Streptomyces collinus Tu 365: one gene and its partner. The protein of the gene in region 2 binds, or shares a complex with, the protein of the main gene of each other region. Links are inferred from orthologs where the notes say so. Each region holds a gene or a part of one and is shown on either strand. Other genes may lie near its edges.

Region 1 (6,160 bases), 1.4 Mb from region 2 along the record:
CGTACGCGCGGCTGTACAAGGCCCAGTTCGCGCAGGCGGTCGCCGAGGTCGACTGATCGGACCGGCCGGGCCGGCGGGACGGACCCGGGGGCCGCTCACCGAGGTGGGCGGCCCCCCGTGCGTCCGGACTCAGTCGAGGTAGCCCCGCAGCTGGTCGGCGAAGGCGTGGTCCCTGAGCTTGTTCAGGGTCTTGGACTCGATCTGCCGAATCCGCTCCCGGGTCACGCCGAACAGCCGGCCGATCTCCTCCAGGGTGCGCGGGCGGCCGTCGGCCAGGCCGTAGCGGAGCTGGACGACCTTGCGCTCGCGTTCGCCGAGGGTGGAGAGGACCGCCTCCAGATGCTCCCTGAGCAGCAGGAACGCGGCCGACTCGACGGGTGACGCGGCGTCGCCGTCCTCGATGAGGTCGCCGAGGGCCACGTCGTCCTCCTCGCCGACCGGGGCGTGCAGGGACACCGGTTCCTGGGCGAGCCGCAGCACCTCGCCGACCCGCTCGGGCGGCAGTTCGAGGTGGGCGGCGACCTCCTCGGGCGTCGGCTCGTAGCCGCGTTCCTGGAGCATGCGGCGCTGGACGCGCACGACCCGGTTGATCAGCTCCACGACGTGCACGGGGACGCGGATGGTGCGGGCCTGGTCGGCCAGCGCGCGGGACATGGCCTGCCGGATCCACCAGGTGGCGTAGGTGGAGAACTTGTAGCCGCGGGCGTAGTCGAACTTCTCCACGGCCCGGATGAGCCCGAGGTTGCCCTCCTGGACCAGGTCGAGCATGGTCAGCCCGCGACCGACGTAGCGCTTGGCGACGGAGACCACGAGCCGCAGGTTGGCCTCGATGAGGCGGCGCTTGGCCATCCTGCCCATGACGACGAGCCGGTCCAGGTCGTGCGCGAGTCTGCTGTCCAGGTCGGGGGTGCTGCCGAGCTTCTCCTCGGCGAACAGCCCGGCCTCGACCCGGCGGGCGAGTTCGACCTCCTCGGCCGCGGTGAGCAGCGGGATGCGGCCGATCTCGCGCAGGTACTGGCGGAACAGGTCGGCGGAGGGGCCGCCGGTCTCGGCGCGGGCGGCGAGCCGTGCCGCGGCGCGCCCGGCGGTGTCGTCGAGTTCCCCGGGGCCCTCGGGTTCCTCGCTCTCCGCGGCTTCGGCGGCTTCTTCCGTGAGCGCTTCGGCGGGCGGCTCCGCCGGCTCGGCGGACGCCCCCTCCGGGTGCTGGGGGGCTCGGCCCTGGGGCGGCACGGCCACGAGGACGTCCGGCTCCGCGTCCGACTCGTCCGCGGACGTGCTGGTGGCGCTGGTACTGCCGTCGGTCTCGGTGAGGGTCTGGGTCTGCACGGGGGCGACCTCCAGGATGATCGCTGCTCAGCGGTCCGGCAGCGGCACTTCGGGAGCGGAGGACTCGGGCACCGCACCCAGTGTGGAGTACGACACATCCCCGCCACGAGGGGCGTGCGGTGACTTTTTGCGTCCGGTCCGTGACCCACTGGTGATCGTGGCGGGCAGACCGGGCGCCCGGAGCGCTAGAGCGCCTCCGCTCCCCGCTCCCGAAGGGCCTGGTCGTACTGCTGGAGGACCCACATCTCGTTCTGCACGGCGGCCAGCTCGGCGGGGTCGCCACCGGTGGACAGCCGGGTCAGCTGGGACTGGATGTCGCGGACGCGGCGCTCCACGGCGCGGCGGCGGATCTGCACCAGGACCGTGCCCGCGTACGTCTCGTCGACGGTGCGGCGCAGGATCGGCTCGACGGCCAGTTCGGTGACCATCGCGCGGACGGCGTCGTCGGGCGCGGCCTCGCGGACCCGGATCAGGTACTCCTGCGCGTCCTGGACGCCGTACTCGGCGCCGCCCGCCTCGGCGATCGCCCGGTGCACGGCCGTGTAGGGCGGGGCGGTGAACTCGTCGGCGCCGTACGCGTCGAACGCCGGGGAGACGAGTTCGGGCCGCTGGAGGGCGAGCTTGAGGAGTTCGCGTTCGGCGGCGTGCACGGGATTGCGCAGGGTGAGGGCCGGTCCGGACGGGGCCGCGGCGCGGGGGCCGGTCTCCCACGGCTGCTGGGGGCCGCGGGACTGCTGCTGCGGGCCGCCCCGGCCGCCGCCGCGCTCGCGGGCCCAGCGGGCCAGCTGGGCGACCCGCTTGACCACGAACTGGGTGTCGAGGATGCCGAGCATGCCGGCGAGTTCGACGGCGACCTCGTGCTGGGCGCCGCTGTTCTTGATGCGGGCGACGATCGGGGCGGCCTCGTCCAGGGCGGCGGCGCGGCCGGCGGGGGTGTTGAGGTCGTAGCGGGCCACGATCTGGCGGAGCGCGAACTCGAAGAGCGGGGTGCGCGGTTCGGCCAGGTCGGCGACCGCGTCGTCGCCCTTGGCCAGGCGCAGCTCGCAGGGGTCCATGCCGTCGGGCGCGATGGCGATGTAGGTCTCGGCGGCGAACTTCTGGTCGTCCTCGAAGGCGCGCAGCGCGGCCTTCTGGCCGGCCGCGTCGCCGTCGAAGGTGAAGATCACGCGCGCCGAGCCGTTGTCCATGAGCAGACGGCGCAGGATCTTGATGTGGTCGCCGCCGAAGGCCGTGCCGCAGGTGGCGATGGCGGTGGTGACACCGGCCAGGTGGCAGGCCATGACGTCGGTGTAGCCCTCGACGACGACGGCCCGGCTGGTCTTGGCGATGTGCTGCTTGGCGAGGTCGATGCCGTACAGCACCTGGGACTTCTTGTAGATCGCCGTGTCGGGCGTGTTCAGGTACTTGGGGCCGTTGTCCGCCTCGTAGAGCTTGCGGGCGCCGAAGCCGACGACCTCGCCGCCGATGTCGCGGATCGGCCACATCAGCCGGCCCCGGAAGCGGTCGATGGGACCGCGCCGGCCCTCCTGGGACAGCCCGGAGAGGATCAGTTCCTTGTCCGTGAAGCCCTTGCCGCGCAGGTAGCGGGTGAGGTGGTCCCAGCCCTGGGGGCTGTAGCCGACGCCGAAGTGGACGGCGGCGGCCTGGTCGAAGCCGCGCTCGGCGAGGAAGACCCGGCCGGTCTCGGCCTCGGGGCCGGTGGCGAGCTGCTCGGCGTACCACTGGGCGGCGATCTTGTGCGCCTCGACCAGGCGGATGCGCTCGCCGCGCTGGTGGGCGGGGTTGTAGCCGCCCTCCTCGTAGCGCAGCGTGATGCCGGCCTGGGCGGCGAGGCGCTCGACCGCCTCCGAGAAGGAGAGGTGGTCCACCTTCATCACGAAGGTGAGGGTGTCGCCGCCCTCCTGGCAGCCGAAGCAGTGGAAGAGTCCCTTGCTCGGGCTGACCTGGAAGGACGGCGACTTCTCGTCGTGGAACGGGCACAGGCCCTTGAGGTTGCCGCCGCCCGCGTTGCGCAGCTGGAGGTACTCGGAGACCACGGCGTCGATCGGGACCGCGTCCCGTACCGCCTTCACGTCCTCGTCGTTGATCCGTCCTGCCACGGGTGAATTCTACGGGGGCGGTCGGACAGTGCCGGTCCCCGTGGGGTTCAGGAGGCGAGGCCGTCGAGCGGTACGTGCGGGTCGGCGAGGGCTTCGGTGTCCACCGCGGCCCGGGAACGGATGAGCCGCTGGATGGGGTCTGTGACATCCCACACGTTCACGTTCATCCCGGCCAGGACCCTGCCCTCGCGGACCCAGAACGCGATGAACTCCCGCTTGCCCGCGTCGCCGCGGATCACCACCTGGTCGTAGGACCCCGGCGGCGCCCAGCCGCTGTACTCCATGCCCAGGTCGTACTGGTCGGTGAAGAAGTACGGCACGCGGTCGTAGGTGACGTCCTGGCCGAGCATCGCGCGGGCCGCGACCGGGCCGCCGTTCAGGGCGTTGGCCCAGTGCTCGACCCGGATGCGGGTGTCGGAGAGGGGGTGCGGGAACGCGGCGACGTCACCGGCCGCGTGGATGTCGGGGTCGGAGGTGCGCAGCCGCTCGTCCACCAGGACCCCGCCGCCGTGCGCCCGGTCGGCCAGTTCCAGGCCGGCCGCCTCGGCGAGCGCGGTGCGCGGTGCCGCGCCGATCGCGGCGAGGACGGCGTGCGCCGGGTGCTCCTCGCCGTCGTCGGTGCGGGCGGCGAGGACCACGCCGTCCTGGCCGACGATCTCGGTGAGTCGCGCCCCGAAGTGGAAACGGACGCCGTGGGCGCGGTGCACTTCCGCGAACACGTTGCCCAGCTCGGGGCCGAGGACGCCGTGCAGCGGGGTCTGCGCCGGTTCGATCACGGTGACCTCGGCGCCGTACTCGCGGGCCGCCGCCGCGACCTCCAGGCCGATCCAGCCGGCGCCCGCGATCACGAGGTGCCCGTTGTCCCGGCCGAGCGAGGTGAGGACGCCCTTGAGCCGCTCGGCGTGGGCGAGGCGGCGCAGATGGTGGACGCCCGCCAGGTCCGTGCCCGGGATGTCGAGGCGGCGGGGCTCGGCGCCGGTGGCGAGCAGCAGCTTGTCGTAGTGGACGAGGGTGCCGGCGTCGCCGAGGCGCACGGTCCGCGCGGTGCGGTCGATCCGGTCGACGGTCTGGCCGAGGTGCAGCTCGACGTCGTTCCGCGCGTACCAGGCGGGCTCGTGCACGAAGACGCTGTCCCGCTCCTCCTTGCCGAGCAGATAGCCCTTGGACAGCGGCGGCCGCTCGTAGGGGTGGTCGCGCTCGTCGCAGATCAGTATCACCCGGCCGGTGAAGCCCTCCGCCCGGAGCGTCTCGGCCGCCTTGGCGCCGGCGAGACCGCCTCCGACGATGACGAATGTCTGATCCGCGTCGACCACTTGATGCCTCCTCGTAAGGGTGCCGCCACATGCGAGCGTCCCGCACCCGGCGTGCTGCGGGAAGGGGGTGTGACCCGATCAGGCCACCCTTGGTCACTTTCCCTTCGGATATGCCCCGCCTCGGACATGTCCCGCTTCGGACATGCCCCGTCTCAGCCGCGCCCCGTCAGTCTCGCGTGCAGCGAGCGGGCGGAGGCGTCGGTGAGGGAGGCGATCTGGTCGACGATCACCCGCTTGCGCGTGTGGTCGTCCGACGCCTGGTCGAACAGGGCCCGGAACTGCGGGTCGAGGCCGTCCGGGGCGCGGGCGGTGAGCGCCTCGGCCAGTTCGGCGACGACGATCCGCTGGTCGGCGCGCAGCCGCTCCTGCTCGGCGCGCTGCATGACGTACCGGTCGGCGACCGCCTTGAGCACGGCGCACTCCATGCGGGCCTCGCGGGGTACGACGAGTTCGGCGTCGTACCGGGTGAGCCGGCCGCCGCCGTACGCGGCGCGGGTCGCCACCTCGGCGGCCAGGCAGAACCGGCCGATGAGCTGGCTGGTGGCGTCCTTGAGGCGGGCCTGGGCGGCCGCGGTGCCGTCGTAGCCGTGCGGCCACCACTCCTGGTCCTGGAGGCGGTCGAGGGCCGCGGCGAGCTCGGCCGGGTCGGTGCCGGCGGGCACGTACCGGCCGACGGCCACGGCGAACACCGCCTGCCGTTCGGGCTCGGCGTGCAGGCAGTCGGGGTCGATGTGACCGGCGTGCAGGCCGTCCTCCACGTCGTGGACCGAGTAGGCCACGTCGTCGGACCAGTCCATGACCTGGGCCTCGAAGCAGGTGCGGGTGCCGGGGGCGGTGCTGCGGACCCAGTCGAAGACCGGGCGGTCGTCCTCGTAGACGCCGAACTTGGGGGAGGCCGGGTCGGTGGGGTGGGCGCCGCGCGGCCAGGGGTACTTGGTGGCGGCGTCCAGGGCGGCGCGGGTGAGGTTGAGACCGACGGAGCCGTCGGGGGTGAACCGCTTGGGCTCGATGCGGGTGAGCAGCCGGAGCGACTGGGCGTTGCCCTCGAAGCCGCCGCAGTCGTCGGCGAACTCGTTCAGCGCCTGTTCGCCGTTGTGGCCGAAGGGCGGGTGACCGAGGTCGTGGGAGAGGCAGGCGGCCTCCACCAGGTCGGGGTCGCAGCCGAGGGCCGCCCCCAGTTCGCGGCCGACCTGGGCGCACTCCAGGGAGTGGGTGAGGCGGGTGCGGGGGCTGGCATCCCACACCTGGCTCGAGGCGCCCGGGGTGACCACCTGGGTCTTGCCCGCCAGCCGGCGCAGCGCGGCGGAGTGCAGGACGCGGGCGCGGTCGCGCTGGAAGGCGGTACGGCCTGGGCGCTTGTCGGGCTCCGGGGCCCATCGTTCGAGGGACGTGGGGTCGTAGGTGTCGAGGAGTGCGATGCCT
Region 2 (6,210 bases):
CAGCCCTCGGGGTCCACCCCACCGGGCACCTCTGCCCCCTGCTCGTACGGCTGCCGGGTGAACACGAACGATCCGAGGTCCAGGTGGCTCACGGACCCGTCCGGCCGCCGTACGACCCGAAGGCGCTCTCCGGCGTAGTAGCCCTCCAGCCCGGTCCAGGTACCGTCCGTCTCCGCCCGGAATCGCGCACGGCGGCCGGCTCCGGAGACCGGCCCCAGGGAGATCAGTCCGTCGGCCGTCATCCGCAGGACGAAGGCCTGGGTCCCCCAGTACCACGGTCCGGTCAACTCGAGTACCGCCGCGTCGACTTCGGGCAGCGGACGCCACGGCGCGGGAATGCGGGGCTCGGCCTCCGCGACGATACGGAGGAGATCGGCCGCCACGGCCGACAGCAGGGGCCCCGAGGTGCAGTTGGCCAGCACCACGGCCGCCACGTCGTCCTCGACGCTGATGCTGAGGTTGGCCAGGAATCCCGGCAGCGAACCGGAGTGCCCCACGATCAGCCGGCCGCCGCGGTTCTGGATCTGCATGCCCAGGCCGTACGTCGCGCCGTCCACCACGTCGGCGGCCTCGGCGGGAGCCGCCGGGGTACGCATCTCGCACACCGACTCAGCGCTCAGCACCCGGTCGTCCCCCTGGGCGAGGAAGACGGCGAACCGGGCGAGGTCGGCGGTGGTGGACCACAGCTGCCCGGCCGGGGCCATCCGGCCGAGGTCCTCGACCGGTTCGGGCAGCAGGGCGTCGGCCCACGGGTGCACGGCCCAGCCACCCGCGGAGGGCGCCTGCGGCCGGACACCGGTGCGCTCCAGCCCCAGGGGCCGCAGCACCTCCCTCTCCAGCACCTCCTCCCAGGGCGCGCCCCGCAACTCCTCCACCAGGGCGCCGAGCAGCGTGTAGCCGGGGTTCGAGTAGTGGTGCCGCCTGCCGACGGGATGGAGCAGGGGACGCTCACCGAGCACATCGTCCAGTCCGGGCCGCAGCGAGCCCGGAGTGCGCTCCCACCACGGCCCCGGCGTCTCCGCGGCCAGGCCGCCCGTGTGCGCGAGCAGTTCGGCGATGGTCGCCTCCCCCGCGCCGGTGCCCGGCAGGTACTTCTCCAGCGGGTCACCGAGGTCGAGCACCCCTTCGTCGCGCAGCCGCAGCACCAGGACGGCGGTGAAGGTCTTGGTGATCGAACCGATCCGGTACTGCACGTTCTCGTCCGGCGCGTGACCGTCCACCGCACTCCGGGCCCCGTGCCACACGGCCCGCCCGTCCCGCACGACCGCCGCGACCAGTGAGGGCGCACGTCCTTCGGCCTGCGCGACGGCGATCCGGTGCAGCAACGCCCGCCGCGTGCCGGGCAGCAACTCTTCCTGGTATGTCGTCATGCCCCTAGTCCACCGGGCGGGCCGACCCACGTCGAGTTCATTTCCTCCACCCGAATCGGGGCCTGCCGAGCCACCGGCCGAATCCCGGAGCCCCTCCCGGCCGTTATGAGGACCCGTAGGCCCCCGTGCCGCACTCCGTTAACATGTTCGACTCATGGCGATCACCCTCATCGCCCGTGCCGCACGGGAAGGCCACGCCATTCAGCACGATGAGTAAATTACCTGACCAGGACATAGAAAACCGGCCGAAGAATTGACATCGATAACATCGCGGACGTTTTCGCGAATAAACGGGGCCATCGCATCCTCGGCATGGCGTCGACCACAGGTGATTCTGTGGGCCGTCGCGGGGGTGACGACTCTCGCGTTCCTCATCGCGCTGGAGATCGCGGCACGGCACTACGGCCTGCCGGGGCCGATCACCAACCAGGCGAAGGAAGTGCTCCTCGCCCCCAAGTCGGGTCCGCTGCTGTACGCCAGCATGGCGTTGATGATGGTGGTCCTGCCACGCCGCCAACGGTGGATCGCGACCGCCGCAGCTGTCGGTATCGACCTCGTCTTCTTCCTGGTGCGCTGGGCGGTCGACGCCAAGATGATGTTCGGCAACGGCGCGCTGTGGGTCGTCCTGGCCTACGCCGTCATCGCCGTCACCCGCCGCACCGGCCCGGAGCGCGTCCTACTGCTGAAGGGCGTCGGGCTGGCCCTGCTGCTGGTCACGGGCCGCAAGACCGGTGACGCCTGGCTGCTCATCACGTCCAAGACCCGCCCGACGGTGCTCGACCCGTACGTGGCGACCGCCGACCACGCGCTGGGCGACCCGTCGTGGCTCGCGGGCCGGATCGTCCGGGCCACCGGCACCATCGGCTTCCACGTCCTCGACTACGTCTACATCCAGCTCGCGGTGGCCGCGGTCGTCGTCGCGCTGTACCAGCTGCGCAACGTGGCGGCGGAGGGCCGGTTCCCGCGCCATCACCTGGTGCGTACCTTCCTGGTGATCGGCCTGCTCGGGCCGGGCATCTACATGATCTTCCCGGTGGTGGGCCCGGTCTTCGCCTACGGCCCCGACGGAGGGCACTGGGCGGTCGCCGACCTGTGGCCGAACACCCCGGCCATGAACGCCCCGTACCCCATGCCGTTCGACGGAATCACGCCACGCAATTGCATGCCCAGCCTCCACACGGCATGGGCGACCACGATTTTCGTGCATTCCCGCAAGGGCCCGCGCGCACTGCGATTCGCCGGCACCTTCTGGCTGATCGCCACGCTCGGGGCGACGCTCGGCTTCGGTTACCACTACGGCGCCGACATCATCGCCGGTGTGGTGTTCGCGCTCACGATCGAGGCGGCATTGCGCGCCCAGGCACGCGGCTGGGACCGGTCCGCAATTCAACTGATTGTTCACGGCACGACGGTGTTCGTCGCGCTTCTGCTGTCGTACCGGTATCTCCCGGAGAAGATGGCCGCTCACCCGTGGCTGTTCGGACCGCTTCTCCTGCTGGCCATGGTCTCGGTCGTGCACGGCTACATGAGGACCACCAGGCTGTGGGAACCGGCGATCGCGCCGGCGCCCCGGCCGGAACCGCAGCCCGAACCCGCCTGAGACACCCGGTGCGAGGCTCCGGGCGCACCGCGCACCGGATCAGGTCTGGGCCATGTCCACGAAGCGGGAGTAGTGGCCCTGGAAGGCGACGGTGATCGTCGCCGTGGGTCCGTTTCGGTGCTTGGCGACGATCAGGTCGGCCTCGCCCGCACGGGGGGACTCCTTCTCGTAGGCGTCCTCGCGGTGCAGCAGGATGACCATGTCGGCGTCCTGCTCGATGGAGCCCGACTCACGCAGGTCCGAGACCATCGGCTTCTTGTCGGTGCGCTGCTCGGGACCACGGTTCAGCTGGGAGAGCGCGATGACCGGGATCTCCAGCTCCTTGGCGAGCAGCTTGAGGTTACGGGACATGTCCGAGACCTCCTGCTGACGGCTCTCGGCGCGCTTGGAGCCGCCGGACTGCATCAGCTGCAGGTAGTCGATGACGACCAGCTTCAGGTCGTTGCGCTGCTTGAGCCGGCGGCACTTGGCGCGGATCTCCATCATCGACAGGTTCGGCGAGTCGTCGATGTACAGCGGGGCGGCCGAGACGTCCGGCATACGGCGGGCGAGCCGGGTCCAGTCCTCGTCGGTCATCGTGCCGGACCGCATGTGGTGCAGGGCGACACGGGCCTCGGCGGACAGCAGGCGCATGGCGATCTCGTTGCGGCCCATCTCGAGCGAGAAGATGACGCTGGGGAGGTTGTGCTTGATCGAGCAGGCCCGCGCGAAGTCCAGCGCGAGCGTCGACTTACCCATGGCGGGACGGGCCGCGATGACGATCATCTGGCCCGGGTGCAGGCCGTTCGTCAGCGAGTCGAAGTCGGTGAACCCGGTGGGCACACCCGTCATCTCGCCGCTGCGCGAGCCGATCGCCTCGATCTCGTCGAGGGCCCCCTCCATGATGTCGCCGAGCGGCAGGTAGTCCTCGCTGGTGCGCTGCTCGGTGACGGCGTAGATCTCGGCCTGGGCGCGGTTGACGATCTCGTCCACGTCGTCGTCGGCCGCGTATCCCATCTGCGTGATCCGGGTGCCGGCCTCCACCAGCCGGCGCAGGACCGCGCGCTCGTGCACGATCTCCGCGTAGTACTCGGCGTTCGCCGCCGTCGGTACGGTCTGTACCAGGGTGTGCAGGTACGACGCCCCGCCGACCTTGTTGATCTCGCCGCGCTTGGTGAGCTCGGCGGCGATGGTGATGGGGTCGGCCGGCTCGCCCTTGGCGTAGATGTCGAGGATGGCCTGGTAGATCGTCTCGTGGGCCGGCTTGTAGAAGTCGTGGCCCTTGAGGATCTCGACGACGTCGGCGATGGCGTCCTTGGACAGCAGCATGCCGCCCAGCACGGACTGCTCGGCGTCCAGGTCCTGGGGCGGCACACGCTCGAAGGAGGAGCCCCCGCCGTCCCAGCCGCCGCTCTCCCGGCCCCGGTCGTGCTGCTCGTCACGACCCCGTCCGCCGTCGCTGCGCCGGCGGGAGGCGGGCAGACGATCGCTGGGCCCGCTGTCGGCCCACGGATCGTCCAAGGGCTCGGAAATGCTCACCGAGCCACCTCCTCCCGTCCGCGCGGCGGACCTCGCCGTGCCCTCTGTTCTACGGCACGACACTGACAAATGAGAGGCCCAACTCCGGTTCTGCCGCGTCGGATTTGTGGGCTTTCCCCAGGTCGACGCGAGGAGCGGGCGCCGGACCACGGTAGGCCCCCCGGCACCGTCAGCCAATCTGGTTATCCACAGGCCATGTGGACGACGGCCCCGATGCTGTGGAGAACCTGCCGAAACCTGTGCACGACCCGGTGGACAGCCCTGTGAACAAGCCCTCCCTCATGCCCATCGAAGGGCCCTGACCTGCTTCTTTACCCTCCACCGCCTGTGCAGAAGAAAAACTTTCCCAGTCGGGCCAAGATCGGCTCGAACGGTGTGCGCATGCACACGTGCCGGGATGCGAAGTAAGGACCTCTAAGGCTTTGCATCTCTTACCTGTGGACGATTAGATTAGTGGCCATGACACAGGCTCCAGCGATCCCCCAGGCCAGACGCCGCCGGCACGACCGAGAGATCATCGCGCTGGCCGTCCCGGCCTTCGGCGCACTCGTCGCGGAGCCCCTGTTCGTCATGGCGGACAGTGCCATCGTCGGCCACCTCGGCACCGCCCAGCTCGCCGGTCTCGGGGTCGCCTCGGCCCTTCTCACCACCGCCGTGAGCGTGTTCGTCTTCCTCGCCTACGCCACGACGGCCGCCGTCTCCCGGCGCGTCGGCGCGGGCGACCTCCCGGCGGCCATCCGTCAGGGCATGGACGGCATCTGGCTCGCACTGCTGCTGGGCGTGGCGGTCATCGCGCTCGTCCTCCCGCTGGCACCGGGCATCGTGGACCTCTTCGGCGCTTCCGCCACCGCGGCTCCCCACGCCACCACCTATCTGCGCATCTCCTCGCTCGGCATCCCGGCCATGCTGATCGTCCTCGCCGCCACCGGGGTGCTGCGCGGTCTGCAGGACACCAGGACCCCGCTGTACGTCGCCGTCGGCGGCTTCGTCGCCAACGCCGGCCTCAACGCGGGACTGGTCTACGGCGCCGGCCTCGGCATCGCCGGCTCCGCCTGGGGCACCGTCGTCGCGCAGTGCGGAATGGCAGCTGTCTACCTCACCGTCGTCGTCCGTGGCGCCCGACGGCACGGGGCCTCTCTGCGCCCGGACGCCTCGGGCATCCGGGCCTCGGCCCAGGCCGGTGTACCGCTGCTCGTCCGCACCTTGTCGCTGCGCGCGATCCTCATGATCGCCACCGCCGTCGCGGCACGCCTGGGCGACGCCGACATCGCCGCGCACCAGATCGTCCTGTCCCTGTGGAGCCTGCTGGCCTTCGCTCTCGACGCCATCGCGATCGCCGGCCAGGCCATCATCGGCCGCTACCTCGGCGCGAACGACACCCAGGGCGCCCGCGAGGCGTGCCGTCGCATGGTCCAGTGGGGCATCGCCACCGGCGTCGTCCTCGGACTGCTCGTGGTGGCCGCCAGGCCGTTGTTCCTCCCGCTGTTCACGGGCGACTCCGTGGTCCAGGACGCCGCGCTACCGGCCCTGCTGATGGTGGCGCTCTCCCAGCCCGTCTGCGGCATCGTCTTCGTCCTGGACGGCGTCCTGATGGGCGCCGGGGACGGGCCGTACCTGGCCGGGGCAATGGTCGTCACCCTGGCCGTCTTCGCACCGGTGGCACTGCTCGTCCCCGCCCTGGGCGGGGGACTGACGGCGCTCTGGGCGGCCATGACCCTGATG

What was found.
Region 1: the proteins of dnaB (region 2) and dnaG are in contact, whole or in part, in a crystal structure (PDB 2R6A), measured with the Geobacillus stearothermophilus proteins. The link is inferred for Streptomyces collinus Tu 365 from one-to-one orthologs. Residues at the interface, in WP_033016901.1 of Geobacillus stearothermophilus: Ser13, Glu15, Ala16, Gln18, Glu91, Leu92, Asp94, Ala95, Val96, Pro97, Thr98, Ala99, Ala100, Asn101, Tyr104, Tyr105, Ile108; in WP_049624496.1 of Geobacillus stearothermophilus: Lys456, Leu457, Leu458, Pro459, Ala460, Asn463, Ala464, Leu467, Leu535, Leu536, Ile537, Ala538, Gln544, Glu545, Asp548, Tyr549, His552.

What each region holds. Positions count from the first base shown.
Region 1 is NC_021985.1:2,936,790-2,942,949, forward strand. Bases 969-3,857 are described here. They hold dnaG (DNA primase), read right to left. Parts: upstream 3,426-3,857; coding sequence 1,512-3,425; downstream 969-1,511. Other genes in these bases: B446_RS12675 (RNA polymerase sigma factor), read right to left, coding at 969-1,347; B446_RS12685 (NAD(P)/FAD-dependent oxidoreductase), read right to left, coding at 3,473-3,857. In the rest of the region: B446_RS12670 (ABC transporter ATP-binding protein), read left to right, coding at 1-56; more of B446_RS12675, read right to left, coding at 130-968; more of B446_RS12685, read right to left, coding at 3,858-4,738; B446_RS12690 (deoxyguanosinetriphosphate triphosphohydrolase), read right to left, coding at 4,891-6,160. UniProt on the Escherichia coli protein: RNA polymerase that catalyzes the synthesis of short RNA molecules used as primers for DNA polymerase during DNA replication.
Region 2 is NC_021985.1:4,368,997-4,375,206, forward strand. The notes cover bases 2,250-5,188. They hold dnaB (replicative DNA helicase), read right to left. Parts: upstream 4,489-5,188; coding sequence 3,010-4,488; downstream 2,250-3,009. Other genes in these bases: B446_RS19075 (phosphatase PAP2 family protein), read left to right, coding at 2,250-2,970; B446_RS19085 (MATE family efflux transporter), read left to right, coding at 4,948-5,188. In the rest of the region: B446_RS19070 (serine hydrolase domain-containing protein), read right to left, coding at 1-1,370; more of B446_RS19075, read left to right, coding at 1,669-2,249; more of B446_RS19085, read left to right, coding at 5,189-6,210. UniProt on the Escherichia coli protein: The main replicative DNA helicase, it participates in initiation and elongation during chromosome replication. Travels ahead of the DNA replisome, separating dsDNA into templates for DNA synthesis.